2 regions of the Streptomyces sp. NPDC018263 genome follow, and region 2 is predicted to be linked to the other one. Evidence: predicted binding sites of a transcription regulator. Region 2 holds the regulator's gene; the other holds the start of a gene.
The links. The regulator HrcA, encoded in region 2, represses chaperone genes, less so after heat shock. The targets are predictions, from matches to a motif close to TTNGCACTCNGNNNNNCNGAGTGCNAA.
Positions count from the first base shown of each region.

Region 1: a site for HrcA is predicted at 12,832-12,858, ahead of groES (co-chaperone GroES). Genes of this name have one in related genera too.

Region 1 is NZ_JBVHFA010000001.1:867,021-881,711, reverse strand. Features, by position in the region: gene ACZ3HQ_RS04070 (hypothetical protein) at 11-562, opposite strand; gene tsaB (tRNA (adenosine(37)-N6)-threonylcarbamoyltransferase complex dimerization subunit type 1 TsaB) at 701-1,357, shown strand; gene rimI (ribosomal protein S18-alanine N-acetyltransferase) at 1,375-1,869, shown strand; gene tsaD (tRNA (adenosine(37)-N6)-threonylcarbamoyltransferase complex transferase subunit TsaD) at 1,862-2,965, shown strand; gene ACZ3HQ_RS04050 (hypothetical protein) at 2,962-3,216, shown strand; gene ACZ3HQ_RS04045 (beta-xylosidase/alpha-l-arabinosidase) at 3,465-5,771, opposite strand; gene ACZ3HQ_RS04040 (carbohydrate ABC transporter permease) at 5,804-6,622, opposite strand; gene ACZ3HQ_RS04035 (carbohydrate ABC transporter permease) at 6,627-7,487, opposite strand; gene ACZ3HQ_RS04030 (ABC transporter substrate-binding protein) at 7,484-8,791, opposite strand; gene ACZ3HQ_RS04025 (LacI family DNA-binding transcriptional regulator) at 8,910-9,938, shown strand; gene ACZ3HQ_RS04020 (class I SAM-dependent methyltransferase) at 9,964-11,148, opposite strand; gene ACZ3HQ_RS04015 (polysaccharide deacetylase family protein) at 11,239-12,153, shown strand; gene ACZ3HQ_RS04010 (hypothetical protein) at 12,150-12,665, shown strand; gene groES (co-chaperone GroES) at 13,005-13,313, shown strand; gene groL (chaperonin GroEL) at 13,431-14,691, shown strand, end outside.
Region 2 is NZ_JBVHFA010000006.1:90,147-104,837, forward strand. Features, by position in the region: gene ACZ3HQ_RS18530 (S41 family peptidase) at 1-918, opposite strand, end outside; gene ACZ3HQ_RS18535 (hypothetical protein) at 973-1,515, opposite strand; gene ACZ3HQ_RS18540 (16S rRNA (uracil(1498)-N(3))-methyltransferase) at 1,594-2,340, opposite strand; gene ACZ3HQ_RS18545 (nitronate monooxygenase) at 2,337-3,437, opposite strand; gene dnaJ (molecular chaperone DnaJ) at 3,514-4,653, opposite strand; gene hrcA (heat-inducible transcriptional repressor HrcA) at 4,654-5,670, opposite strand; gene ACZ3HQ_RS18560 (MBL fold metallo-hydrolase) at 5,840-6,562, shown strand; gene ACZ3HQ_RS18565 (DUF3097 domain-containing protein) at 6,597-7,403, shown strand; gene hemW (radical SAM family heme chaperone HemW) at 7,416-8,648, opposite strand; gene ACZ3HQ_RS18575 (SpoIIE family protein phosphatase) at 8,720-10,585, opposite strand; gene ACZ3HQ_RS18580 (AMP-dependent synthetase/ligase) at 10,756-12,630, opposite strand; gene lepA (translation elongation factor 4) at 12,911-14,691, opposite strand, start outside.

The DNA.
Region 1 (14,691 bases), on a different contig from region 2:
GGCGCGGCCGTCAGCGGATCACCACCACCGGCACCCCGATCGTGGCGAACTGCCACATCGCCTCGCCGTCCGGGCGGGTTTCGCGGATGGCGCCGGTGCGGGTGGAGCCGGGTTCGGCGGCCTCGTTGCGGGTGGCGGCGCTGAAGCCGACGGTGACGCCGCCGACGGTGGTGAAGCGGACGACGTGTTCGACCGGGAGGCCGTCGCTGCCGGTGATGGCGTTGGAGCGCGAGGTGACCCAGTAGGAGCCGGGCGCCGGGTCGACGCCGCCGGGGTGGACGCCGAAGGTGCGCCGCACGCGGCCATGGTCGTCCACCAGCCAGACGCGGTCGTCGTCGACCGAGTACACGACCCGCTCGCCCTTGCCGGAGTCGGCCGGCAGCGCCGTGGGGTGGCGGCGGTCGCGCGGGGCCTTGGTGACGGCCACCGAGGGGGAGGCGCTCGCCGAGGGGGCGCGCAGGCTCGCCGGGACGGTCGCGTCGGCCTGGTAGGCGAGGAGGCCGACGGTGCCCACGGACACCGCGACGAGTCCGGCCACGATCCCCGAGCTGGTCCCTGCCACGTGCGCCACCTCTGCCTCGTACTCGAGCCGACCCGTTATGGTTCGCGCGATATGTCGTACTTCATACAGACCGTAGCAGTCAGTGACGGTCCGACCGGGACGGGCGTGCGCGAGCCGTCGGCGCCGTAGGCTGTTCGCGTGCTTCTGCTCGCTCTGGATACCGCCACCCCCGCCGTCACCGTCGCCCTGCACGACGGGACGGACGTCGTCGCCTCGTCGAGCCAGGTGGACGCCCGCCGCCACGGCGAGCTGCTGCTGCCCGCCGTGGACCGCGTGCTCGCCGCCGCCGGGGTCAAGCTGGACGCCGTCACCGGCATCGTCGTCGGCACCGGGCCCGGCCCCTACACCGGGCTGCGGGTCGGCCTGATGACCGCCGACACCTTCGGGCTCGCTCTCGGCGTCCCCGTGCACGGCGTGTGCACCCTGGACGGCCTGGCGTACGCGGCCGACATCGCCAAGGGCCCCTTCGTCGTGGCGACCGACGCCCGGCGCAAGGAGGTCTACTGGGCGACGTACGCCGACTCCCGCACCCGGCTCACCGGCCCGGCCGTGGACCGCCCGGCCGACATCGCCGAGCGCGTCGCGGGGCTGCCCGCCGTGGGCGCGGGCGCCCTGCTGTACCCGGACACCTTCCCCGACGTCCACGAGCCCGAGCACGTGTCCGCCGCCGCGCTCGCCTCGCTGGCCGCCGCGAAGCTGGCCGCGGGGGAGGAGCTGGACGAGCCCCGCCCGCTGTACCTGCGCAGGCCCGACGCCCAGGTGCCGAAGAACTACAAGGTGGTCACCCCCAAGTGACCGCGAAGCTGCGCGAGATGCGCTGGTGGGACATCGACCGGGTCCTGGAGCTGGAGAAGGACCTGTTCCCCGAGGACGCCTGGTCGCGGGGCATGTTCTGGTCCGAGCTGGCCCACGCCCGCGGTGACGGCGCCACCCGCCGCTACCTCGTCGCGGAGGACGACGGCCGGCTCGTCGGATACGCCGGGCTCGCCTCCTCCGGCGACCTCGGCGACGTGCAGACCATCGCCGTCGCCCGGGACCAGCAGGGCACCGGCCTCGGCGCCCGGCTGCTGACCGAGCTGCTGCGGGCCGCGACCGCCTTCGAGTGCGCCGAGGTGATGCTGGAGTGCCGGGTGGACAACACCCGCGCCCAGAAGCTCTACGAGCGCTTCGGCTTCGCCCCCATCGGCTTCCGGCGCGGCTACTACCAGCCGGGCAACGTGGACGCCCTGGTGATGCGCCTGACCGACCCCTCTTCCTCCCTGGAAGACGTACAAGGAACCGAGCAAGGAACCGAGATCAATGGCTGACGAACCTCTCGTCCTCGGCATCGAGACCTCCTGCGACGAGACCGGCGTCGGCATCGTGCGCGGCACCACCCTGCTCGCCGACGCGGTTGCCTCCAGCGTCGACGAGCACGCCCGCTTCGGCGGTGTGGTGCCCGAGGTGGCGTCCCGCGCCCACCTGGAGGCGATGGTGCCGACCATCGACCGGGCCCTGAAGGAGGCGGGCGTCACCGCCCGCGACCTCGACGGCATCGCGGTCACCGCGGGACCCGGCCTCGCGGGCGCCCTCCTGGTCGGCGTCTCGGCGGCCAAGGCGTACGCCTACGCCCTCGGCAAGCCGCTGTACGGCGTGAACCACCTCGCCTCGCACATCTGCGTGGACCAGTTGGAGCACGGCCCGCTGCCCGAGCCGACCATGGCCCTGCTGGTCTCCGGCGGGCACTCCTCGCTGCTTCTCTCCTCGGACATCACCTCCGACGTCCGCCCGATGGGCGCCACCATCGACGACGCGGCCGGCGAGGCGTTCGACAAGATCGCCCGCGTGCTGAACCTGGGCTTCCCCGGCGGCCCGGTCATCGACCGCTACGCCCGCGAGGGCGACCCGAGCGCCATCGCCTTCCCGCGCGGCCTGACCGGCCCGCGCGACCCCGCCTACGACTTCTCCTTCTCCGGCCTCAAGACCGCCGTGGCCCGCTGGATCGAGGCCAAGCGCGCGGCCGGCGAGGAGGTGCCGGTGCGGGACGTGGCCGCGTCCTTCCAGGAGGCCGTGGTGGACGTACTCACCCGCAAGGCCGTGCGTGCCTGCAAGGACGAGGGCGTGGACCACCTGATGATCGGCGGCGGTGTCGCGGCCAACTCCCGGTTGCGGGCGCTGGCCCAGGAGCGTTGCGAGGCGGCCGGCATCCGGCTGCGCGTGCCGCGTCCCAAGCTGTGCACGGACAACGGCGCGATGGTCGCCGCGCTCGGCGCCGAGATGGTCGCCCGCAACCGCTCCGCCTCCGACTGGGACCTGTCCGCCGACTCCTCCCTGCCGGTGACCGACCCGCACGTGCCGGGCAACGGGCACAGCCACGACCACGACCACGTCCACGAGGTCAGCAAGGAGAACCTGTACTCGTGAGCGTCGCCCTGATGTGGGAGGCGAAGGCCGCCGAGGGCCGGGGCGGGGACCTCCTCGCCTGGGCCCGCGCCCAGCGGCTCGACGGGCACCCGCTGCGCCGGGAGACCTTCCGCGCGCCGGGCGACCGGGTGCTGGTCATCACCTGGTGGGACGCGGCCTACGACGCGGACGTGCCGGAGCTTCCGGCGCCGGACGCGGAGCTGGTGTCCCGGCCGGTGCACCGGTGGCGGTTCGAGCGCGTCGAAAACTGAGGGGCCTGAGGGGACTGTGGGGCCTGAGGGACCCCGGACCGGCTCGGGTGGCGCACCTCCGCGATCACGCGCTATGATCATCACACAGCGAACGGCCGGAACAACTCCGGTACGAACGCCGCGCGTTGGTGGTCCAAGTCAAGACGCCCCGCTTCCTGCGGGGAAATGCAGGTGCAATCCCTGCCCAGCGCTCAGATCAGAAGGCCGCTCCGGTTCGACCGGGGCGGCCTTCGCCGTTCCCGGCCCGCTCACCCCGCCGGTGCCACCGAGGTGCCGCAGCGCAGTACCCGCTCCGGCCCGACCTCCCGCACCGGCCCGGTCAGCCGGAGCCGGGTGGTGTGCCGGACCTCGGCGCTGGACGGGCCGAGCCGCAGCTCCAGCAGCCCCGGCTCGACCACCCGTACCCCCGCGAGGCCGGTGAAGGACGCCAGGTCGGCGTGGAAGGCGAAGGTGACGCGGCGGGCCTCGCCGGGCGCCAGCTCCACCCGCTGATAGCCGACCAGCCGTACGTCCGGCCGGGTCACCGAGGCCACCGGGTCGTGTAGGTAGAGCTGGACCACATCGGCGCCCGCCCGCGCCCCGGTGTTGCGCACGGTCACCGCCACCTCGCAGGCGCCGTCGGTGCCGGTCTCCGCCTCCGGCGGCCCGAAGTCCGTCCAGGTGAAGGCGGTGTACGACAGGCCGTGGCCGAAGGGGTGCAGCGGGGTCGGGTCGAGGCTGCTGACCTCGCTCGCCAGCCCCAGCGGCGGCTGGAGGTAGGTCCACGGCTGGCCGCCCGGCGTACGCGGCACGCTCACCGGCAGACGCCCGGAGGGGTTCACCCGGCCCGCCAGAACACCGGCCAGCGCAGGGCCGCCCTCCTCGCCGGGGAAGAACGCCTGCACCACCGCGCCGAGCCGCCCCGACCAGCGGCCCAGCGCGTAGGGGCGCCCGGTGAGCAGCACCAGCACCACCGGGGTGCCGGTAGCCACCAGCGCGTCCAGCAGCTCGCCCTGGACACCCGGCAGGCTCAGGTCGGCCGCGTCGCAGCCCTCGCCGGAGGTGCCGCGCCCGAACAGCCCGGCCCGGTCGCCGAGCACCGCCACGCACACATCGGCCTCCGCGGCGCGCGCCACCGCCCCGGCGAACCCGGAGGAGTCCGCGTCCGACACCCCGCAGCCTTGTGTGAACGTGACCTCGGTGTCCGGCAGTTCGGCCCGCAGCGCCTCCAGCACGGTCGGGATCGCGATGCCCGGCGCGACTCCGGGGTGGTGGGGGAGGACGTGCGCCGGGAAGGAGTAGCAGCCGAGCATGGCCAGGGGATCGGCGGCGCGCGGGCCGACCACCGCGATCCGCGCGCCGGGGTCCAGCGGGAGCAGCCCGGCCGGGTTCTCCAGCAGGATCACCGACTCCTCCGCCAGCCTCCGGGCCAGCGCCCGCCCCTCGGGGGGGTCCAGGACGACGGGACCGGCCGGCTCCGGGTCCCAGTCGAGGTCCAGCAGGCCCAGCTCGCACTTCTGGAGCAGCACCCGGCGGGCCGCCCGGTCCACCAGGGCCTCGGGGACGCGGCCCGCCTCGACGGCGTCGGTCAGCGCGGTGCCGTAGCAGTCCACGGTGGGCAGCTCCACGTCCACGCCCGCCTCCAGCGCCAGGTGGGCGGCCCCGGCGCGGTCCCCGGCGAGCCGGTGCTGGGTGCGCAGGAAGCCGACGCCGAAGTAGTCCGCGACCACCGTGCCGGTGAACCCCCACTCCTCGCGCAGCACCCCGGTCAGCAGCCGGGCGTCGGCCGAGGCGGGCACCCCGTCGGTCTCGGTGTACGCGGCCATCACCGACCGGGCCCCGCCCTCGCGCAACGCCAGCTCGAACGGGGGCAGCGTCACGTCGGCCAGCTCCCGCGCGCCCGCCCGTACCGGCGCGAGATTGCGGGCGCCCGCCGAGGCCGCGTACCCGGCGAAGTGCTTCAGGGTGGCCACGATCCCGGCCGACTCCAGGCCGCGTACGTAGGCGGCGCCGACCGTGCCGACCAGGTACGGGTCCTCGCCGGCGGTTTCCTCCACCCGGCCCCAGCGGGCGTCGCGGACCACGTCCAGCACCGGGGCGAGGCCCTGGTGGACGCCGGCCGCGCGCAGGTCACCGCCGATGCGGGCACCCACCTCGGCCACCAGCTCCGGGTCGAAGGAGGCGCCCCAGGCCAGCGGTACCGGGTAGGCGGTGGCGCCCCACGCGGTGAACCCGGCGAGGCACTCCTCGTGGGCGAGGGCGGGGATGCCGAAGCGGCCCGCGGCGGCGATCCGGCGCTGGGCGGCGGCCAGTGCGCGGGCCCCCAGTTCCGGGTCGACCGGGGCGGTGCCGAAGGACCGGGTGAGCTGGCCGAGGCCGTGCGCGATCAGCTCGTCCCAGTCCGGCACCGCGCTCATCTCGCTCTGCAGCGGGGCGACTTCGCCGCCGTCCGGGCCGGCGCCCACCCAGACGCCGTACAACTGGGCGGTCTTCTCCCGCAGCGTCATCCGGGACAGCAGGTCCTCGACGCGTTCGGCGGCGGGCAGGGCGGGGTCGCGCCAGGCGGCGGAGGTCATGGAACTCCTGTCGGGAGACATGGGGGAGCCGGTCACTTTCCGCCCGCGCCCATCAGGCCGCCGACCAGGGTGCGCCGGGCCACCAGGTAGACGGCGAACACGGGGACGCCGGAGAGGACGACCGAGGCGAGCAGGGCGGGGATGTCCACGCCGAACTGGCTGACATAGGTGAACAGGCCGAGGGTCAGCACCCGGCTGCCCTCGGACTGGGTGAAGATCAGCGGGAAGAGGAAGCCGTTCCACGCCTGGAGCGACGCGTAGACCACGACCGTCCCGATGCCGCCCCGGGCCAGCGGCACGACCAGCCGGAACAGCATCCGTGCCGGGGACGCGCCGTCCAGGGCCATCGCCTCGTACAGCTCCTCCGGGATGTCCCGCAGGGTGCCGGTGAGCACCAGCACGGAGACCGGCATGGCGAAGGCGGCGGTCGGCAGGGCGACGGCGAGCAGGCTGTCGTACAGGTTCAGCTTGGTGATCATCAGGTAGAGCGGGACCACCACCGCCTGCGCGGGGACGGCCACGCCCAGCAGGAACAGCCGGAAGGCGCCGCCCGACCAGAAGCCGCGGGTGCGCACGGCCACGTACGCCAGCGGGACGCACAGCACCAGGACGATCCCCACCACCACGGCCGCGACCAGCACGGTGTTGGCCAGGAAGTGGCCGAAGCCGCTCGTCAGGACGGTGCCGTAGTTGGCCAGGGTCGGGTGGCGCGGCGGGCGGAGGGCGTTGCCGCCGAGCGCCTCGTCCTGGCGGGTCAGGGAGACCGAGACCATGACGTAGACCGGGACGAGGACGACGGCGAGCCAGATCACCGCGCCCAGGCCCGCCAGCGGGTTGGCCGGGCGGGTCATGGCGTCACATCCCTTCCCGGGTGCTGCGCATGGCGCCGAAGCCGGTCACCCGGACCAGCAGCAGCGACAGCGCGGTGGCGGCCACGACCAGGAAGGACGCGATGGCGCTCGCGTAGCCGAAGTCGTAACTCTTGAAGCCCGACTCGTACATCAGGTACGGCAGGATCGCGGTGTCGGTGCCGGGGCCGCCCTGGGTGAGGATCAGCACGGTCTCGAAGTAGGTCAGCGAGCCGACCACCATCAGCACCAGCGAGGTCGCCGCGGTGTTGCGGAGCTGCGGGAGCGTGATGGAGCGGAACCGGCGCAGCCGGCCGGCGCCGTCGATCGCGGCCGCCTGGTAGAGCACCTCGGGGATCTGCCGGGCGCCGCCCTGGTAGATCAGGGTGTGGAACGGGATGAACTGCCAGCCGCCGACGAAGACCAGCGCGAGGAACGCCCCGGAGGTGGTGCCGAGGGTGTCGCCGGGCACGATGCCGAAGTTGGGGTCGAGCAGGGCGTAGAACAGCAGCGAGACGGCGGTCGAGGAGAGCAGGAACGGGACGAAGAAGACCGCCGACAGCACCGCCCGGTTGCGCTGCGGGCCCGCCGCCCAGACGCCGAGGAGCAGGGCGGCGGTCGTCTGGAAGGCGCAGCTCACCACGGTCAGCGCGACGGTGACGGCCAGCGAGCGGGTGAGCCGGCCGTCGGTCAGCAGGGCGTGCCAGTTGGCCAGTCCGGCCGGGCGGGGCTCGCCCAGGCCGTTCCAGGAGGTGAAGGACAGGCCGAAGGCCAGGGCCATCGGAACCAGGGCGAAGAAGCCGAAGAACAGCACGGCGGGCAGCGCCCAGGAGGGGTGCGGGCGTCCGGCGCCTCTCGTGGGGCTCACTTCAGCGCCTTCAGCGCCGCCACGAACCGTTCCGGCGACGACTTGCCGACGAACAGCTTGTTGATCTCGGTGAGCATCGGGGTGGCCGCGTCCGGGTCGACCGCCTGGTCCCAGCTCAGGGTGAAGGCGGGGGCCTCGCGGACCATCCGGTACTGGAAGCGGGCGAACTCGGGGCTGGGGGAGGCGTCCAGCAGTTTTTCGGCGTTCGCGGTGGCCGGCACGTCTCCGTTGGCGATCAGCTCGCGGGCGTAGGTGTCCGAGGCGCAGGTGCGCAGGAAGGCGAGCGCGGTGTCCTTGTTCTGGGTACGGGCGTTCACGGACCAGTAGTTGGTGGGGTTGCCGACCACGTTGCGGATGTCACCGGCGCCGCCGTCGAACTCCGGGAACGCGCACCAGCCGAGGTGCTTCCGGGCGAAGTCCGGGAACTTGCCGAGCTGGGTGGAGTACTCCCAGGACCCCATCAGATGCATGGCGGCCTTGCCCTTGGCGAGTGCGGCCGGGGCCCCGCCGTTGGTGTACGCGACCGAGCTGAAGCCCTTGCCGAAGGCGCCGTCGTCGACGAGTTCCCGTACCGTCCGGGCGGCCGTCAGCACGGCGGGGTCGCCCCAGCCGGCCCGGTCGCCGTTCTTGATCCGGTCGAAGACCTTCGGGCCGCCGATCCGGTCCACCAGGTACTCCAGCCACATGAGTTCGGGCCAGATGTCGGCGCCGCCGAGGGCGAACGGGGTGATCCCGGCCTTCCTGAGCTTCGCGTTGTTGTCGAGGAGCTGGTCCCAGGTGGCGGGCGGCTTCAGGCCGTGCTCGGTGAACAGGGTCTTGTTGTAGAAGAGGACCACCGGCTGCATGCCGCGCATCGGGATGCCGTACTCCCGGCCGCCGAGCGCCCCGGCGGCGAGGACGGAGGGCAGGAAGCCGTCCTTCAGTACCGGGTCAGCGGCGATGGTGCCGGTGAGGTCGAGGATCTGGCCGGCCTCCCGGTACGCCTTGATGGAGCCGCCGCCCCAGTTGAAGAACACGTCGGGGGCGTTGGGCGAGCCCATCGCGGTGCGCAGTTTGGCCGGGTACTCCGCGCCGGGCACCTTCTCCAGTTTGAGGCTGCCCTTGGTCTCGCGGGCCGCCGCCGAGGAGTTGAACCGGGAGACCGCCTTGGCCTGCACCTTCGCCGCGTCGTCGCCGTACACGAACGCGGTGAGGGTGCCGTCCGAGCCGCCGGGGCCGCCCGATCCGCAGGCGGTGAGACCGGCGGCCGAGACGAGGGCGGTGGTGCCCGCGCCGAGGAACCAGCGTCTGCTGTAGGTCTCCATGTGCCGGGCACCCCTCACGATCGCTGCCGAAAGTTTCGATCAGAAACTCGAATGTTCCGGGAACGTAAGGCCGTCCTGAGGGTTCGTCAAGGGGTCGCGCAGGACTACGATCACGCCCATGGAACCGCCGAAGACCGCAGCGAAGCGGAGCGCCACGCTCGCCGAGATCGCCCGAGAGGCCGGGGTGTCGGCTCCGACTGTTTCGAAGGTGCTGAACGGCCGGGCCGACGTGGCCGCGGCCACCCGTACCCGCGTCGAGGAGCTGCTGCGCACCCACGGCTACCGGCGCAGGCGGGCCGAGGTGACCCGCTCGCCGCTGATCGACCTGGTCTTCCACGAGCTGGAGAGCGCCTGGGCGATGGAGGTCATCCGGGGCGTGGAGAACGTGGCCCGCGACGCCGGGCTGAGCGTGGTCCTCTCCGAGAGCGCCGGGCGCCTCACACCGGGCCGGACCTGGGCCGACCAGGTGGCCGGTCGCCGGCCGCACGGGGTGATCCTGGTGCTGTCCGGGCTCGACGCGGCCCAGCAGGCGCTGCTCACCAGCCGGTCGGTGCCCTTCGTGGTGATGGACCCGGCGGGCGATCCGGGGGCGGACGTCCCCTCGGTCGGCGCCACCAACTGGCAGGGCGGACTCGCCGCCACCCGGCATCTGATCGACCTCGGCCACACCCGGATCGGCGCGATCGGCGGACCCTCGCGCATGATGTGCGCCCGCGCCCGCCTCGACGGCTACCGGTCAGCGCTGGAGACCACCGGGCTCCCCGCCGACCCGGCACTGATCCGGGAGGGCGACTTCCACCACGAGTCCGGCCACCGCCTCGGCCTCGACCTGCTGGGCCGCCCCGACCGGCCCACGGCCGTCTTCGCGGGCAACGACCTCCAGGCGCTCGGCCTGTACGAGGCCGCCCGCGAACTGGGCTTGCGGGTCCCGGAGGACGTGAGCGTCGTCGGCTTCGACGACCTGCCCGTCGCCCGCTGGGTGGGCCCGCCGCTGACCACCGTGCGCCAGCCGCTGACCGAGATGGCCGAGGCGGCGGCGCGGCTGGTGCTGGAGCTGGGGCGGGGGGAGCGGGAGCGGGAGCGGACGGCGACCCGGCTGGAGCTGGCGACCAGTCTGGTGGTGCGGTCGAGCACCGCCGCTCCCTGAGGGCGTTTCGAAACTTTCGAAGAGGCTACGCCGGGTGCCCGATCAGCATGGTCGGCGCGCCCGCCACGCGGGTCATGAACACGGTCGCCGCGTTGGGTCCCTGCGGCTTGACCTTCCGCCGCAGCTCCTCCGGCTCCACCGCCGAACCGCGCTTCTTCACCGTCAGGTTGCCGACCCCGCGCTCCCGCAGCAGCGCCTTGAGCTTCTTGACGTTGAACGGCATCCGGTCGGTGATCTCGTAGGCGGTGGCGTACGGGGTCGGACGGAGTTCGTCGGCGGTGATGTATGCGATCGTCTCGTCCAGCAGGCCGCCGTCCAGTTCCTCGGCGACCTCCGCGACCAGATGGGCCCGGATCACCGCGCCGTCGGGCTCGTACAGGTACCGGCCGGGCGGGCGGACCGCCGGGTCGGGCAGGCCCCGGCCCCGAAGGGTGCGCGGGCCGGGGAGGAGGGTGGCGCGGACGCCGCCGGGGGCTCCGGCGCCGAACCAGAGCACGGCCTCCTTCACATCACCCCCGTCCGAGATCCACTCCGCCTCGGCCTCGGCGGGCACCGCCTCGTGCGGGATGCCGGGCGCGATCTTGAGGGCGGCGCGGGGCGCGGCGAGCGCGGTCGCCACGGCCCAGGACAGGGGCGGTGAGTACGCCTCCGGGTCGAAGATGCGCCCGCGTCCGCCGCGCCGGGCGGGGTCCACGAACACCGCGTCGTATCCGGCGGTGCCGACCTCGGTGACGTCGGCCTCACGCACCTCGATCAGCTCGCCGAGGCCCAGCACCTCGGCGTTGGCCCGCGCGACGGCGGCGGTCAGCGGGTCCCGGTCCACCGCGAGGACCCGGATGCCCGCGCGGGCCAGGGCGAGCGCGTCGCCGCCGATCCCGCAGCACAGGTCGGCCACCGAGGTGACCCCGAGCGCCCGCATCCGCTCCGCGCGGTACGCGGCCACGCTCGCCCGCGTCGACTGCTCGACCCCGTTGGGCGTGAAGAACATCCGCCGCGCGTCCTCCGCGCCGAACTTGGCCTCCGCCCGCTGCCGCAGCCGGGCCTGGCCGAGCGCGGCCGACACCAGCCCCGCCGGGTGGGTGCGGCGCAGCCGGGTGGCCACGGCGAGTTCGTCGGCCGGCGCGGTGCCGCGCACCTCGTCGAGGAGGGCCCGGCCCTCGTCGGTGCGCAGCGCGTGGAATCCCTGGAGGGCGGAGAGCTGGTCGTTCACCGGCTCATTGTGGGCCAGTCGGTGGACCGTACGCCTCCGGCGGCGGTGTCGGGCCGGGATCGGGGCGGGGTCCTGCCAAGATCCGGCACCATGCGACATGTAGGACAAAATGACAAATCCCGGGCCAGGTCCCGGTCCCTGGCCGTGCGTTGCTCGGTCGCCGCGCTGGCCACCGCCGCCGTCCTCACCGGCTGCTCGGGCCCCGGCTCCGCCGGCTCCGCGCCCATCGGGCAGAAAGGCCCCGCCAAGGCCCCTGACGCCGCCTCGGCCCGCCTCGCGGAGCAGCGGCGCATGGTGGCCGCGGCCCGCAAGTGGCGGCTCGACCAGGTGCCGCTCACGGCCCCGGCCCCGCCGAAGGTCAAGCCGAGGATCACCGCGCGCGCGGGCTTCGAGGTGGACCACCAGGAGGACGAGAACCTCCCCCCGGTCTTCACCACCGTCCCCACCGACAAGAAGATCGTCTTCCTCACCATCGACGACGGCGCGGAGAAGGACCCCCGGTTCCTTCAGATGATGCGGGAGCTGAAGGTCCCGTACACCTCCTTCCTCAGCGACTACCTGGTGAAGGACGACTACGGCTACTTCCGCAAGAGCCAGGCGTACGGCAACACGCTCGACAACCACACGCTGACGCACCCGTACCTGCCCGGCCTCTCCTACGAGCAGCAGCGCCAGGAGATCTGCGGCATGCAGGACGTCATGGAGAAGCAGTTCGGCAAGCGCCCCGAGGTCCTGCGCCCGCCCTACGGCGACTACAACCAGGACACCCTGCGCGCGGCCAAGTCCTGCGGCATCAAGTACGCGCCGATCTGGAACGAGGAGGTCTTCGTCGACCACTGGGAGTACCGCGAGGACGACCGGCGACTGCGCAAGGGCGACATCGTCCTCACCCACTTCCGGGGCACCGACGAATGGGACGGCACGATGGTCGACGACATGCGCCGCTTCCTCGACAAGGTCACCCGCGAGGGGTACGCCGTGGCACGCCTGGAGGACTACCTGTGAGGCGCCGGGCGCGGCCGGCCCACCGTGCGGCACGGGCCCTCGCGCTCGCCTCGGCCGCCCTGCTGCTCACCGGCTGCGCCCAGTCGGTCGACCCCATCGAACGCCTCGGCAAGAAGGCCGCGCAGGGCGTCCGCCACTCGGCCCCGGCGCCGGCCCGCCCCCTCTCGGCCCGTACGGGAACGCGCGCGGTGGACCACGTGCCCACGGCCGACCGGGTCGTCTTCCTGACCTACGACGAGCGGGCCGCGCGGGACCGCGACCTGGCTTCACTGGTCCACGAACTGCGCCTCCCGGTCACCGTCTTCACCCGCGCCGACGCCCCCGTCCAATGGCGCGCCAGAACCACCCACCACGGCCTCACCTACCGGGGCGCCCCCGAACACCTGACCCCTGGCGACATCATCCGCATCACCCCGGACGGCGAGGGCGGTCTGGCCGGGCGCACGGCGCGAGTGCTGAAGGAGGCCCACGAGCGGGGCCTGACGGCGGGAAAGCTGACCGACTACCTCTAGGCACTCCAGCCCGTCTGGGGGTGCCCCCTCTGGGGGAGCTTGAGGACGAGGCCCGTCCAGGGCCGAGCGGGGGCCCGGGGGCGGCAGCCCCCTGGACGGCACCCGCACCAACGGCACAGTGAAGCCACGCCAAAGAGGTACCCGTCCCCGACGCGCCGCACGGCAATTGGCACTCCGCTTGACCGAGTGCTAACCCCGGTCATAGTCTCGGCTCTGGCACTCGGCACGCGAGAGTGCCAACAAAGCGACGGGCAGGTCCGGCACCCGCGACGACGGATCGACCTGGTCGCCACCTCAGACAGTCAACCCCGTGAATTCTCAGAAGGGGGAGGTCGGATCGTGACGACCGCCAGCTCCAAGGTTGCCATCAAGCCGCTCGAGGACCGCATCGTGGTCCAGCCGCTGGATGCCGAGCAGACCACGGCCTCGGGCCTGGTCATCCCGGACACCGCGAAGGAGAAGCCCCAGGAGGGCGCCGTCCTCGCCGTCGGTCCGGGCCGCTTCGAGAACGGCGAGCGCCTGCCGCTCGACGTCAAGGTCGGCGACATCGTGCTGTACAGCAAGTACGGCGGCACCGAGGTGAAGTACAACGGCGACGAGTACCTCGTCCTCTCGGCCCGCGACGTTCTCGCGGTCATCGAGAAGTAGTTCACCCCGAAGCATCTGCTTCATCACTGCGCCCCTGGTTCCCGCGACCATCAAGAAGCCGGGCGGCCGGGGGCGCAGGCACATCCACCCAGATTTTCCGAGAGGGCTCCCGCTGTCATGGCGAAGACACTGAAGTTCGACGAGGACGCCCGTCGCGCCCTTGAGCGCGGCGTCAACAAGCTGGCCGACACGGTGAAGGTGACGATCGGCCCCCGCGGCCGCAACGTCGTCATCGACAAGAAGTTCGGCGCCCCGACCATCACCAACGACGGTGTCACGATCGCCCGTGAGGTCGAGATCGAGGACCCGTTCGAGAACCTCGGCGCCCAGCTCGTGAAGGAGGTGGCGACCAAGACCAACGACATCGCGGGTGACGGCACCACCACCGCCACCGTGCTCGCCCAGGCCCTGGTCCGCGAGGGCCTGAAGAACGTCGCCGCCGGCGCGTCCCCGGCCGCCCTGAAGAAGGGCATCGACGCCGCCGTCAAGGCCGTCTCCGAGGACCTGCTCGCCTCCGCGCGCCCGATCGACGAGAAGTCCGACATCGCCGCCGTCGCCGCGCTGTCCGCCCAGGACCAACAGGTCGGCGAGCTGATCGCCGAGGCCATGGACAAGGTCGGCAAGGACGGTGTCATCACCGTCGAGGAGTCCAACACCTTCGGTCTGGAGCTGGACTTCACCGAGGGCATGGCCTTCGACAAGGGCTACCTGTCCCCGTACTTCGTCACCGACCAGGAGCGTATGGAGGCCGTCCTCGACGACCCGTACATCCTGATCAACCAGGGCAAGATCTCCTCGATCACCGAGCTGCTCCCGCTGCTCGAGAAGATCATCCAGACCAACGCCTCGAAGCCGCTGCTGATCATCGCCGAGGACGTCGAGGGCGAGGCCCTGTCGACCCTGGTGGTCAACAAGATCCGCGGCACCTTCAACGCCGTCGCGGTGAAGGCCCCCGGCTTCGGCGACCGCCGCAAGGCGATGCTCCAGGACATGGCCGTCCTCACCGGCGCCACCGTCATCTCCGAGGAGGTCGGCCTCAAGCTCGACCAGGCCGGTCTCGACGTGCTGGGCACCGCCCGCCGCGTGACCGTCACCAAGGACGACACCACGATCGTCGAGGGCGGCGGCAACGCGGCCGACCTGACGGGCCGCGTCGCGCAGATCAAGGCCGAGATCGAGAACACCGACTCCGACTGGGACCGCGAGAAGCTCCAGGAGCGCCTCGCGAAGCTGGCCGGCGGCGTGTGCGTGATCAAGGTCGGCGCCGCCACCGAGGTGGAGCTGAAGGAGAAGAAGCACCGTCTGGAGGACGCCATCTCCGCGACCCGCGCCGCGGTCGAGGAGGGCATCGTCTCCGGTGGTGGCTCCGCGCTGGTCC
Region 2 (14,691 bases):
GCTGCCGCGCCCGGTGTGGTCGGGGGTGGCGGAGTCCAGCCAGCGGGCGGCGTCCAGCACGAAGGGCTGGAGGTCGGTACGGGGGCCGCCGAGCCGGATGCCGGGGCGGCGCGGCTCGGCGCCGTCGAGGTCGTCCAGCACCCAGAGCTGTCCGGCGCTGACATAGACCACACGGGTGCCGTCGCTCGCGGCGTGCCGGGCGTAGAAGCCGCCGAGCGGGGTGTGACGGCGCAGGTCGGAGCCGTCGGCGAGGGAGGAGTACAGGGCGCCGGTGCCCTCGTGGTCGGAGAGGAACGCGAGGCGGTCGCCGACCCAGGAGGGGTACTCGAGGTTGCCGTCCAGCTCCTCGTGCAGCCGGACGAACTCGCCGTCGCCGTCCCGGTCGATCCACAGCTTGCCGGCGGTGCCGCCCCGGTAGCGCTTCCACGCGGAGGCGTCCCGGTTCATCTGGGCGGACAGCAGCACGGTGTGCGGACCGTGGGCGACGGCGCCGACGGGCCCGTACGGGAGGGTGGCGGCCGGGCCGCCGTCGAGCGGGACGGTACGGGCCCAACTGTGGCGGGTGCTGTGCCGTCCGGCCGCGCTGATCGCCAGCACCTCGCCGTCCGGGGTCCAGTCGCGGACCTGGGTGCGGGCGTTGCCCCAGTGGGTCAGGCGCCGGGAGGGTCCGCCGTCCACGGGTGCGGTGTACACCTCGGGGGCGCCGTCGCGCCGTGAGGTCCAGGCGAGGGTGGTGCCGTCGGGCGAGATACGGGGGTGGTTGACGGGGACGCCGTCGGCGCTGACCCGCCAGGCACGGCCGCCGTCCAGCGGGGCCACCCAGACGTCGTCCTCGGCGGTGAAGGTGACCAAGTCCCCCCGCACATGCGGAAATCGGAGGTACGAGGCGGCGTTTTCCGTGGCAGCACCGTGATTCACGCGATCACCCTACGCGCGAACGTCCGCACCCGGCACCGGAATTGATCACTCCTCCTACTTGCCCTGGACCGGCCGGCACGAGGGATCGTTCTCGCACCACAGGGTGCGGGTGACAGTGACGGTCACCGTGGGCCGGGACTGCCCGGGCGGCCGGTAGGTGGCGGGCGGGGTGTAGGCCGGGGTCGCGTCGCAGTCGCCGAGCCCGCTCACCTGGAAGACCTGGCGCCCGCCGACCTTGGCGACGAGATTCCCGCGCACACAGGCCCCGTTCACCGCGCGGGTCACCTTGCCGGTGACGGTGATGTCCCGCCCGTCCCTGGTCTTGCCCTGGCAGTCGACGGTGACCACGGTCGACTCGCTCGGCGACCCACTGGCCGAGGACCCGCCGTCCTGCCGCCCGGTACAGGTCAGCCAACTCACGTCCACACCACGCTTGTTCAGCGCGTCGGTGGCCGTCGAGTCGGTGGTGTAGGCGACCGAGGCCGCCCCCAGCTCCCCCGGATCACATGCCGTCACCGCACCGACGGCGAGCACCGCGAGTCCCCCGGCGGCCAGCATCCGTCCGGCCCGCGGCCGATTCCACCTCGAAGCCCCCATACACCCCAGCGTCCCACCGACACCCCCACGACGGAAGGCCGCATACGGCCAGTCACCCGAACGTGCGGCGCGGGGTTTTCAGGACCAGCGTCCGGTGCGGCCGAGCAGGAGGGCGGTCGCGGCGGTGCCGGCCGTGGAGGTGCGCAGGACGGACGGGCCGAGGACGCAGGCACGGGCGCCGGCCTCCTCGAAGAGCGCCAACTCGTCGCGGGAGACGCCCCCTTCGGGTCCGACGACCAGCACGATCTCACCCTCGGCGGGCAGCTCGGCGGTGGCCAGCGGAACCGACTCGTGCGCGAAGTCGGAGTGCAGCACGGCGGCGAAGTCGGCCTGCGCGAGCAGCGCGGCGACCTGCTTGGTGGAGGCGGCGTCCGCGACCTCGGGGAAGCGCACCCGGCGCGACTGCTTGCCCGCCTCGCGGGCGGTGGAGCGCCACTTGCCCAGCGCCTTCAGCCCCCGCTCGCCCTTCCACTGGGTGATGCAGCGCGACGCCTGCCAGGGCACGATCCGGTCGACCCCGGTCTCCGTCATGGTCTCCACGGCGAGTTCGCCCCGGTCGCCCTTGGGCAGCGCCTGCACCACGGTGATACGCGGCCGGGGCTCGGACTCCTCGCGCACCTCGGGCAGATCGACGATCAGCCGGTCCTTGCCCTCGGTGCCGGTGACCCGGCAGACCGCGTAGCGTCCGGCGCCGTCGGTGAGGACGACCTCCTCGCCGGGCTCCAGCCGCTTCACCGAGACGGCGTGCCGGCCCTCGGGTCCGTCGAGCACGTACCGGGTGCCGTCCGTGCGGAAATGGTCGACGACGAAGACGGGCGCGGTCATCGCGCGTCCCCTCCCTGGGCTCGGACGGGTCGGTACTGGCGCCCCGACTCGCCCCGTACGAGGTTGAGTTCGGCGGCGAGGGTGCGGACGAGTTCGGCCGCGGGCAGCGGCCTGGCCAGCCGGTGGCCCTGGCCCGCCCAGAGCGACATGCCCTGGGCGTCCCCGGCGGCGGTGGCGGCCTTGCGCAGCGGTGCGGTCAGGTGGTGCACGTCGGGGTAGGCGGCGGGCGCGTACGGCCCGTGCTCGCGCAGGAAGCGGTTGGTCAGGGCGCGCGCCGGGCGTCCGGAGAAGGCGCGGGTCAGCTCGGTGCGCGGGAACACCGGGTCGGTCAGCGCCCGCTTGTGGACCTCGGGGGCGCCGGACTCGGGGGTGGCCAGGAAGGCGGTGCCGAGCTGGGCCGCGGTGGCCCCGGCGGCGAGGACGGCGGCGATCTGGGCGCCGCGCATGATGCCTCCGGCGGCGACGACCGGGATCTCGACGGCCTGCGCGACCTGGGTGACCAGGGACAGCAGGCCGAGGCCGGTGCCGTCGTTCTCCGCGAGGTCGCGGTGGGTGCCCTGGTGGCCGCCCGCCTCGACGCCCTGCGCGATCACCGCGTCCGCCCCGGCCCGCTCGACCGCGCGGGCCTCCTCGACGGTGGTGGCGGTGACCAGGGTGACGGTCCCGGCCCGGCGCAGCGCCGCCAGCACCTCCGGGTCGGGCACGCCGAAGTGGAAGGAGACGGCGGCGACGGGATCGTCCAGCAGGACGGCGAGCTTGGCGTCGTAGCCGTCGTCGCGGCCGCCGTCGGGGTCGCCGGTCTCGGTCTCGTACCAGGCGGCCTCACCGGCCAGTTGCTGCGCGTACAGCTCGACGGCGCCGGACTCGGCGTGGGCGGGCTGGGGCAGGAAGAGGTTGACGCCGAAGGGGCGGCTGGTCAGCCCGCGCAGCCGTTTGATCTCGCGGTACATGCCGTCGGCGGTCTTGTAGCCGGCGGCGAGGAAACCGAGCCCTCCGGCCTCGGAGACGGCGGCGGCCAGTTCCGGCACGGCGACACCGCCCGCCATGGGGGCCTGCACGATCGGATGCACGACGAGATCGGCCAGTGCGGAGGACATGCCCGCATGGTTTCATGTCGGCCGGACAAGTCCGAATCCGGCCCGGGCGTGGGGGCGCACGCGGCGCCCCCCGCCGTCAGCGTCCGTTGAACGCGTCCTTCAGCCGGGAGAACAGCCCCTGCTGGCCGGGCTGGAACTGCCCGGTGGGCCGCTCCTCGCCGCGCAGCTTGGACAGCTCCCGCAGCACCCGCTCCTGCTCGGCGTCGAGCTTGGTCGGGGTGGTGACCTCGACGTGCACGATCAGGTCGCCCCGGCCGCCGCCGCGCAGATGCGTGACGCCCCGGTTGTGCAGCGGGATCGACTGGCCGGACTGGGTGCCGGGCCGGATGTCGACCTCCTCCATGCCGTCCAGCGTCTCCAGCGGCACCTTGGTGCCGAGGGCCGCGGCCGTCATCGGGATGGTGACCGTGCAGTGCAGGTCGTCGCCGCGCCGCTGGAAGGTGGAGTGCGGCAGCTCGTGGATCTCGACGTACAGGTCACCGGCGGGGCCGCCGCCGGGGCCGACCTCGCCCTCGCCCGCGAGCTGGATGCGGGTGCCGTTGTCGACACCGGCGGGGATCTTCACGGTCAGCGTGCGCCGGGAGCGGACCCGGCCGTCACCCGCGCACTCGGGGCACGGGGTCGGGACCACGGTGCCGAAGCCCTGGCACTGCGGGCAGGGGCGGGAGGTCATGACCTGGCCCAGGAAGGACCGGGTGACCTGGGAGACCTCGCCGCGGCCGCGGCACATGTCACAGGTCTGCGCGGAGGTGCCGGGGGCGGCGCCCTCGCCGCTGCACGTGTTGCACACGACCGCGGTGTCGACCTGGATGTCCTTGGTCGTACCGAAGGCCGCCTCGTCCAGCTCGACCTCGATCCGGATCATGGCGTCCTGGCCGCGCCGGGTGCGCGAGCGCGGGCCGCGCTGGGACGCCGTACCGAAGAACGCGTCCATGATGTCGGAGAAGTTGCCGAAGCCGCCGGCCCCGAAGCCGCCCGCGCCACCGGCGCCGCCGGCCTGCGAGAGGGGGTCGCCGCCGAGGTCGTAGACCTGCTTCTTCTGCGGGTCCGAGAGCACCTCGTAGGCGGCGTTGATCTCCTTGAACCGCTCCTGGGTCTTCGGATCGGGATTGACGTCCGGATGCAGCTCGCGCGCGAGCCTGCGGAACGCCTTCTTGATCTCATCCTGCGACGCGTCGCGGCGCACGCCGAGAACGGCGTAGTAATCCGTGGCCACTTACGACTCCGCCAGGATCTGTCCGACGTACCGTGCCACTGCGCGTACCGCTCCCATCGTTCCCGGATAGTCCATGCGGGTCGGTCCGACCACGCCGAGCTTGGCAACCGCCTCGCCGCCCGAACCGTAGCCGACCGACACGACGGACGTGGAGTTGAGTCCTTCGTGGGCGTTCTCGTGCCCGATACGCACGGTCACGCCCGGATCTTTGGCTTCGCCGAGGAGTTTGAGGAGCACGACCTGTTCCTCCAGGGCTTCCAGCACGGGCCGGATCACCAGGGGGAAGTCATGTCCGAAACGGGTGAGATTGGCGGTGCCGCCGATCATCAGCCGTTCCTCGTTCTCCTCGACCAGTGTCTCCAGCAGAGTGGAGAGCACTGTGGAGACCGTACCGCGATCCTCCGCCTCGAAGGCATCGGGGAGGTCCTCGACCAGTCGCGGTACGTCGCTGAACCGGCGCCCGGCCACCTTGCTGTTGAGCCGCGCGCGCAGGTCCGCGAGCGGTGCCTCGCCGAACGGGGCGGGGCAGTCGACCATCCGCTGCTCGACCCGGCCGGTGTCGGTGATCAGCACGAGCATCACGCGGGCGGGCGCGAGTGAGAGCAGTTCCACATGCCGCACGGTGGACCGGGTCAGCGAGGGGTACTGCACGACGGCGACCTGCCGGGTGAGCTGCGCGAGCAGCCGGACGGTGCGGGCCACGACGTCGTCCAGGTCGACCGCGCCCTCCAGGAAGTTCTGGATCGCGCGCCGCTCGGGCGCCGTCATCGGCTTCACACCGGCGAGTTTGTCGACGAAGAGCCGGTAGCCCTTGTCGGTGGGGATGCGCCCGGCGCTGGTGTGCGGCTGGGCGATGAACCCCTCCTCCTCCAGCGCGGCCATGTCGTTGCGCACGGTGGCCGGGGAGACGCCGAGGCTGTGCCGCTCGGTGAGGGCCTTGGAGCCGACGGGCTCCTCGGTGCCGACGTAGTCCTGCACGATGGCGCGCAGTACCTGCAGCCTGCGTTCGCTCAGCATGCGCACCTCCGTCACGTCGCCCCACGGCCCTTACGGTCTCCCGCCTGGCACTCTGCGCGTGCGAGTGCCAGACTTCCCCGGCCAGTGTACGGCCGTGGGGTACTCACCGGGCAAGGTCGGTGCGGTCCGCCCGGCTTGTCCCCGGCTCCTTCCCGGCTAGCGTGCGGGCATGACCGTGACTTGGGAAGACCTCGGGTGGGAGCGCTTGGCCGAGGGGGTGGGCCGGTGCCGGCTGCCGGGCTGGGACTGCACGGTGGGGCTGGTCGTGGGCGCGGGCACGGCACTGGTGGTGGACGCGGGGTCGAGCCTCGCGGAGGGGGCCGCGCTGCGGTCCGCGGCGCGGACGCTGGCCGGACGCGATGTGACCCATCTCGCGCTGACCCACCCGCACTTCGATCATGTCCTGGGCGCCCCCGCCTTCGCCGGGGCGGAGGTCTACGGCGCGGTCGGTCTCGACGTGGTCTTCCGCCACGAGCGGGAGGCCCTGCGCCGCGACGCCGTCGAGTACGGGGTCCCGGCCGGGGAGGCGGAGGCCGCCGTACGCGCCCTGGCGCCGCCCGCGCACCTGGTGTCCGGCGAGTGGACGCTCGACCTCGGCGGCGGCCGCCAGGCGCTGCTGGCCAACGTCGGGCCCGGACACACCGCCCACGATCTCGCGGTGCTGGTGCCCGGCTCCCCCGAGGTCGTCTTCTGCGGCGACCTGGTCGAGGAGTCCGGTGAGCCGCAGGCGGGCCCGGACGCGGTGCCGTCGCGCTGGCCGGACGCGCTGGACCGGCTGCTGGCCCTCGGCGGCGAGGACGCGCTGTACGTGCCCGGTCACGGAGCGGTGGTCGACGCGGCCTTCGTACGGCGCCAACGCGACGCCCTGGCAGCACGTTTCGGCGTGTCCTGAGTGCCGCGCCGCGACTTCTCCTATCGTCTGCGGAATGCGCGACTACTCCCCCGACCTGACCGCCCCCTGGAAGAAGCCGCAGCCCGTGCCCGAGGTGGCGGCGGAGGCGGGACTGGTGGTGGAGGAGCCCAGTACCGGGTTCTGCGGGGCGGTGATCCGCTGCGAGGCGGGCACGGTGACGCTGGAGGACCGCTTCGGCAAGCACCGGGTGTTCCCGCTGGAGCCGCGCGGCTTTCTGCTGGAGGGCCGCCCGGTCACCCTGGTCCGCCCGTCCGCCGCCGCCCCGGTGAAGCCCGCCCGCACCGCCTCCGGCTCGGTGGCCGTCCCCGGCGCCCGCGCCCGCGTGGCCCGTCCCGGCCGGATCTACGTCGAGGGCAGGCACGACGCCGAGCTGGTCGAGAAGGTCTGGGGCGACGACCTGCGCATCGAGGGCGTGGTCGTGGAGTACCTGGGAGGCGTGGACGACCTGCCCGCCATCGTGGCCGAATTCGCCCCGGACGCGGACGCCCGCCTGGGCGTCCTGGTGGACCACCTCCGGCCCGGCACCAAGGAGTGGCGCATCGCCGAGTCGGTCACCAGCGACCACGCCCTGGTGGTCGGCCACCCCTACATCGACATCTGGGAGGCGGTGAAGCCCGCCGCCGTCGGCATCCCCGCCTGGCCCCGCGTCCCCCACGGCCAGGACTGGAAGAAGGGCGTCTGCAAGGCCCTCGGCTGGCCGGAGAACACCGGTGCGGTGTGGCAGGCGATCCTGGCGAAGGTGACGTCCTACCGGGACCTGGAGCCGGAGCTGCTGGGCCGGGTGGAGGAACTGATCGACTTCGTCACGGCCGAGGCGTAGCGGGCCGGCCCCTCAGTCCACCAGGTCCCGCACGACCGCGTCCGCCAGCAGCCGTCCCCGCAGGGTGAGGGCCGCGTGGCCCTCGGCGTGGCGGTCGGGGCGGAGGAGGCCGTCGGTGAGGGCGCGGGTGGCGGCGGCCAGGCCGGCCGGCTTCAGGAGGGACAGCGGGACGCCGTCGCGCAGGCGGAGTTCCAGGAGGACGCGTTCGACGCGGCGGTCCTCGTCGGAGAGGAGTTCGCGGCCGGCGCCGGGAGTGCGGCCCGCGGCGAGGGCGGCGGCGTAGGCGCCGGGGTGCTTGACGTTCCACCAGCGCACGCCGCCGACGTGGCTGTGGGCGCCGGGGCCGGCGCCCCACCAGTCGGCGCCACGCCAGTACAGCTCGTTGTGCACGCAGCGGGCCGCCTCGGTGGTGGCCCAGTTGGAGACCTCGTACCAGTGCATGCCCGCCGCGGTGAGCAGTTCCTCGGCGATGAGGTACCGGTCGGCGTGCACGTCGTCGTCGGTCATCGGGACCTCGCCGCGCCGGATGCGCCGGGCGAGCTGGGTGCCCTCCTCGACGATCAGGGCGTAGGCGCTGATGTGGTCGGGGCCCGCGCCGAGCGCCGCTTCGAGGGAGGCGCGCCAGTCGTCGTCGGACTCGCCGGGGGTGCCGTAGATCAGGTCGAGGTTGACGTGCTCGAACCCGGCCGCGCGGGCCTCGGCCACGCATGCCTCGGGGCGGCCGGGGGTGTGGGTGCGGTCGAGGATCCGCAGGACGTGCGGCTTGGCGCTCTGCATGCCGAAGGAGAGCCGGTTGAAGCCGCCCTCGCGCAGGGTGGCCAGGTAGGCCGGGTCGACGGAGTCCGGGTTGGCCTCGGTGGTGATCTCGGCGTCGGGTGCGAGGCCGAACTCGTCCCGGATCGCGCCCAGCATCCGCACGAGGTCACCGGCGGCCAGCAGGGTGGGCGTACCGCCGCCGACGAAGACCGTACGGACCTCGCGGGGGTCGTCGCCGAGCACCTTGCGGGCGAGCCGGATCTCCTCCACGACCATGTCCGCGTAGTTGTCCCGCGAGGCGAGGACGCCGCCCGTGCCGCGCAGCTCGGGGGCGGTGTAGGTGTTGAAGTCGCAGTAGCCGCAGCGGGTCGCGCAGTACGGGACGTGGAGATAGAACCCGAGGGGCCGCTCGGCGGCACCGGCGAGCGCGGCGGCGGGCAGCGCGCCGTCGTCGGGGACGGACTCGCCGTCGGGGAGTGCGGAAGGCATGTCCTCCATTGTCCCGCACCGCGCGGGACCCGGTTCACGGCGCCTTCACCGGGCGCCTTCACTGGGCGCCTTCACTGTGCTTGGAGCACCAGCAGGGCGAGATCGTCCTCGGGTGCGTCCTCGCCGAAGCCGTGCACGAGGGCGCGGATGCGGTCCGCGATGTGCTCGGCGCTCAGGCCGGTGCAGCCGGAGAGGGCGCGGGCGAGGCCGTCGCCGTCGTCGAACTGGTCGGTGCCGGAGCGGCGCTCGGTGACCCCGTCGGTGACGCACAGCAGGCTGTCGCCGGGACGCAGCTCGATGGTCTCGCTGGTGTAGGTCTCGTCCTCGACGACACCGAGCAGGGTCTGCGGCCGGGCGGCGGTGCTGACCCGGCCGTCGGGGCGCAGCACCAGGGGCAGCGGGTGCCCGGCGGAGGCGAGGGTGCAGCGCACGCCGCCGTCGACCGGGGTCAGCTCGCCGTAGAGCAGGGACAGGAACCGGGTCTGCGGGCCGTCGCCGGGGGCGAAGGGTCCGCCTCCGGCGGCGATGAGGGCGCGGGCGGCGGCGTCGGCGGCCTCGGTGGCGTCGTCCAGGAGGAGCTGGTTGAGGCGGTCGAGGACGTCCGCGACGCCGTATCCCTCGCGGGCGAGCAGCCGGAGCCAGGGGCGGGCGAGGCCGATGACGACGGCGGCCTCGGGGCCCTTGCCCTGGACGTCGCCGACGGCGAAGCACCAGCGGCCGTGTCCGGCCGGGAAGAGGTCGTAGAAGTCGCCGCTGGGGCCGCCCTGGTCGCGGGGTTCGTAGACCAGGGCGCTGGTCATGCCGGGGATCTCGGCGACCGCGCCGGGCAGCAGGCCGCGCTGGAGGACGGCGCTGATGGTGGCCTGGCGGGCGTACTGGCGGGCGGCGCCGATGGCGAGGGCGACCCGGCGGCCGAGGTCCTCGATCAGGCCGGTGACCTCTTCGGGGAAGCCGAGCAGTCCGCAGCGGCCGATGAGGAGGGTGCCGAGCGGGCGGCCGCCGGCGATCAGCCGGTAGGCGAGGGCGGCGCCGTGGCTGCCCTCGGGGCCGAGCGCGGTGCCGGGCCAGGGGTAGGGCTCGGGGCCGGAGCGCACGGTGTGGCGGGAGCGCGGGGGTTCCTTCTCCAGAACGCGCTGGAGGTCCTCGATGCGGGCCTCGCTGGTGTGCCAGACGCGGGCGGGGCCGTCGCCGCCGCCGCGTACGGTCGCCTCGTCCTCCAGCCAGATCGCGCACCAGTCCGCGAGCCGGGGCACGATCAACTGGCCGGTGAGGGCGGCGACCAGGTTCTCGTCGAGCTGTCCGGCGAGCAGGTCGGAGGCTTCGGCGAGGAAGGAGAGCGCGCCCCGGCCGAGCCAGTCCCGGTCGCCCGCGGCGCGCTGCGGCTGCGGGGCGAGGGCCTCGGCGGCGACCAGGGCGGGGGCGGGCGCCGGGCCGTCCGGCTCCTCGGTGCCGCCGGGCGGCAGCCGGGCCCAGACGGTCTTGCGGCCGGTGCGGTAGGTGACGCCCCAGGACTCGGCGAGGGTGGCGACCAGGCGCAGCCCGCGCCCGTGCTCGGGGGTCTCGTACGGGGCGTCGTCGGCGGGGTCGCGCGGGGCGCGGGCGGGGTGCTGGTCGTGGACCTCCACGACGAAGGCGCCGCTCTCCTCCAGCCGCCAGTCGACCTCGACCTCGGTGCCGGCGTGGACGACGGCGTTGGTGACGAGTTCGCTGACGACGGCGGTGGCGTCCTCGCCGAGCCGGGCGGCGCCGCCGGGGCCGGTGAGGCCGAGGCCGGCCCAGTCGGCGAAAGCGGCGCGGACCAGGGCGCGGGCGGAGCCGGGGGCGGCGGGGCCGCCGGGGAGGGTGGCGCGGCCCTCGGCGAGCGGGCACGTGCCGGGGGGCGCCGGCGCCTCGTCCGCTCCGGCGCCGCCCGCCCGCTGCACGGGTATGGCCGCCATGTCCATGCGGCCAGGGTGACAGACAGGCGGGGCGCATAAGCACCGAGTCACCGAAGTGAACGCTCGTGACGGCGAACTGCGCTACCGCCCGGCCAGAACACGCTCAATTGTGGTCATGGCCGAAAGAGAACCCGCCGGGGCGGCCGAAAAACCACCCCGGCGGGTGCTGCTCACGCCTCGCGGGTCCCGTTGTACATCTCGTCGATCAGACCCTTGTACTCCCGCTCGACCACGGGCCGCTTCAGCTTCAGGCTCGGCGTGATCTCGCCGTGCTCCACGTCGAGGTCGCGCGGCAGCAGCCGGAACTTCTTGATGGTCTGCCAGCGCTGGAGGCCCTCGTTGAGCTGCTTCACGTACCCGTCGACCAGCTCGACGGTCTGCGGCGCGGCGACGACCTCGGCGTACGACTTGCCCTCCAGGCCGTTGTCGGCGGCCCACTGGAGGATCGTGGGCTCGTCGAGCGCGATGAGGGCCGTGCAGTAGTTCCGGTCGGCGCCGTGCACCAGGATGTTGGAGACGTAGGGGCAGACCGCCTTGAACTGGCCCTCGACCTCGGCGGGCGCGACGTACTTGCCGCCCGAGGTCTTGATGAGGTCCTTCTTGCGGTCGGTGATGCGCAGATAGCCGTCGGCGGACAGCTCGCCGATGTCGCCGGTGTGGAACCAGCCGTCGGACTCCAGCACCTCGGCGGTCTTCTCGGGCTGCTGGTGGTAGCCCTCCATGACGCCGGGGCCGCGCAGCAGGATCTCGCCGTCGTCCGCGATGCGCACCTCGCAGCCGGGCAGCGGCTTGCCGACCGTGCCGGTGCGGTACGCCTCGCCGGGGTTCACGAAGGAGGCGGCGGAGGTCTCGGTGAGGCCGTACCCCTCCAGGATGTGGATGCCGGCGCCCGCGAAGAAGTAGCCGATCTCGGGGGCGAGCGCGGAGGCACCGGAGACGCAGGCGCGCAGTCTGCCGCCGAACGCCTCGCGCAGCTTGCCGTAGACCAGGGCGTCGGCGGCCTTGTGCTTGGCGGCCAGCGCGAACGGCACCGAGGGGGTGCCGGTGCGGCGGAAGCTGTCCTGGGACGCCTTGGCGTACTCGCGGGCGACCTCGGCGGCCCACTGGAAGATCTTGTACTTGGCCGCGCCGCCCTCGCGGGCCTTGGCGGCGACGCCGTTGTAGACCTTCTCGAAGATGCGCGGCACGGCGGCCATGTAGGTCGGCCGGACCACGGGCAGGTTCTCGATGATCTTGTCCACGCGGCCGTCGACCGCGGTGACGTGGCCGACCTCGATCTGGCCGGAGGTGAGCACCTTGCCGAAGACGTGGGCGAGCGGCAGCCAGAGGTACTGGACGTCGTCGGCGGAGACCAGGTCGGTCGAACCGATGGCCCGCGCCATGTAGGCCCAGTTGTCGTGCGGCAGCCGCACACCCTTGGGGCGGCCGGTGGTGCCGGAGGTGTAGATGAGGGTGGCGAGCTGGTCGCGGGTGATCGCGCCGACCCGCTCCTTGATCAGCTCGGGGTGCTGCTCCAGGTAGGCGGTGCCGCGCTTCTCCAGCTCGGCGAGGGTGATCACCCAGTCACCGGTCTCGGCGCCCGCCGGGTCGATCACGACGACCTTGGTCAGCGCGGGCAGCTCGGCCCGCCGCTCCAGCGCCTTGGCGACCTGGGCGGCGTCCTCCGCGATCAGCACCCGGCTCTCGGAGTCGGACAGGATGAACGCCGACTCGTCGGCGTTGGTCTGCGGGTAGACGGTGGTGGTGGCACCGCCCGCGCACATGATGCCGAGGTCGGCCAGAATCCACTCGACGCGGGTCGAGGAGGCGAGCGCCACCCGCTGCTCGGACCCGATCCCCAGCTCGATCAGGCCGGCCGCGATCGCGTACACCCGCTCCGCCGCCTGGCCCCAGGTCAGCGACCGCCACTCGTCGGGGCCCTCGCCGGAGGCCGCCGGGACCGGGTAACGGTATGCCTCGGCGTCCGGTGTGGCCGCCACGCGCTCCAGGAAGAGGGCCGCGACGGACGGCGGACGGTTCTCGATCAGGGTCTGTGTGTCGCTCACGACATCCTCCGGGGCCCGCGACGGTGCGGCTGACTCGGTGCGGCTGGGTGGACTCACGCTGCTTCGAAGCTGTTGTTTAACCCGCGAGTAACTAGCGAGCAGGGATCAGGGTAAGGGGCGACCGGCCACCGCGTAAGGGGCCACGGCCTGTCACTTGGCACCGCAACCCCATCGAGATCCGCCCCCGCACGGCCACCGATACGCGCGGGGGCCCGCCGTACGTGTGTACGGCGGGCCCCGCTTCGCCCGTTTCGCTCCGACAACTCGGCGCGGCCGAGGGCTACTTCTTGCCCTTGCCCGAGCTTCCGGCGCCGTCGTCGCTGGAGAGCACCGCGATGAACGCCTCCTGGGGAACCTCCACGGAACCCACCATCTTCATCCGCTTCTTGCCCTCCTTCTGCTTCTCCAGCAGCTTCCGCTTACGGGAGATGTCACCGCCGTAGCACTTGGCGAGGACGTCCTTGCGGATGGCACGGATGGTCTCGCGGGCGATGACCCGCGAGCCGATGGCGGCCTGGATCGGCACCTCGAACGCCTGCCGCGGGATCAGCTCGCGCAGCTTGGCGACGAGCCGGACACCGTAGGCGTACGCCTGGTCCTTGTGGGTGACCGCCGAGAAGGCGTCCACCTTGTCGCCGTGCAGCAGGATGTCGACCTTGACCAGGGAGCTGCTCTGCTCGCCGGTGGGCTCGTAGTCCAGCGAGGCGTAGCCGCGGGTCTTGGACTTGAGCTGGTCGAAGAAGTCGAACACGATCTCCGCGAGCGGCAGCGTGTAGCGGATCTCGACCCGGTCCTCGGAGAGGTAGTCCATGCCGAGCAGGGTGCCGCGCCGGGTCTGGCACAGCTCCATGATCGAGCCGATGAACTCGCTCGGCGCGAGGATCGTGGCCCGCACGACCGGCTCGTACACGTCGGCGATCTTGCCCTCGGGGAACTCGCTCGGGTTGGTCACCGTGTGCTCGGTGCCGTCCTCCATGACCACGCGGTAGACCACGTTGGGCGCGGTGGCGATGAGGTCGAGGCCGAACTCGCGCTCCAGGCGCTCCCGGATCACGTCCAGGTGCAGCAGGCCGAGGAAGCCGACGCGGAAGCCGAAGCCGAGGGCGGCGGAGGTCTCCGGCTCGTAGACCAGGGCGGCGTCGTTGAGCTGGAGCTTGTCCAGCGCCTCGCGCAGCTCGGGGTAGTCGGAGCCGTCCAGCGGATACAGGCCCGAGAAGACCATCGGCTTCGGGTCCTTGTAGCCGCCGAGCGCCTCGGTGGCGCCCTTGGCCTGGCTGGTGACGGTGTCACCGACCTTGGACTGGCGGACGTCCTTCACGCCGGTGATCAGGTAGCCCACCTCACCGACGCCGAGACCGTCGGCCGGGAGCATCTCCGGCGAGCTGACGCCGATCTCCAGCAGCTCGTGGGTGGCGCCGGTGGACATCATCCGGATGCGCTCACGCTTGTTGAGCTGGCCGTCGATGACACGCACGTACGTCACGACACCGCGGTAGGAGTCGTAGACCGAGTCGAAGATCATCGCGCGGGCGGGGGCGTCCGCGTTCCCGACCGGGGCCGGGATCTCCTGCACGACCCGGTCCAGCAGCGCCTCGACACCGAGACCGGTCTTCGCGGAGACCTTCAGCACGTCGTCGGGGTCGCAGCCGACCAGGTTCGCCAGCTCCTCGGCGAACTTCTCCGGCTGCGCGGCCGGCAGGTCGATCTTGTTCAGCACCGGGATGATCTTGAGGTCGTTCTCCATCGCCAGGTACAGGTTGGCGAGGGTCTGCGCCTCGATGCCCTGGGCGGCGTCGACGAGGAGGACGGTGCCCTCACAGGCGGCCAGCGACCGCGAGACCTCATAGGTGAAGTCGACGTGGCCCGGCGTGTCGATCATGTTGAGGATGTGCGTCGTGCCCTGGTCGGGGCCCTCGGTGGGGGCCCAGGGCAGACGCACCGCCTGGGACTTGATCGTGATGCCGCGCTCGCGCTCGATGTCCATCCGGTCGAGGTACTGAGCACGCATCTGCCGCTGCTCGACGACGCCGGTGAGCTGGAGCATCCGGTCGGCGAGCGTGG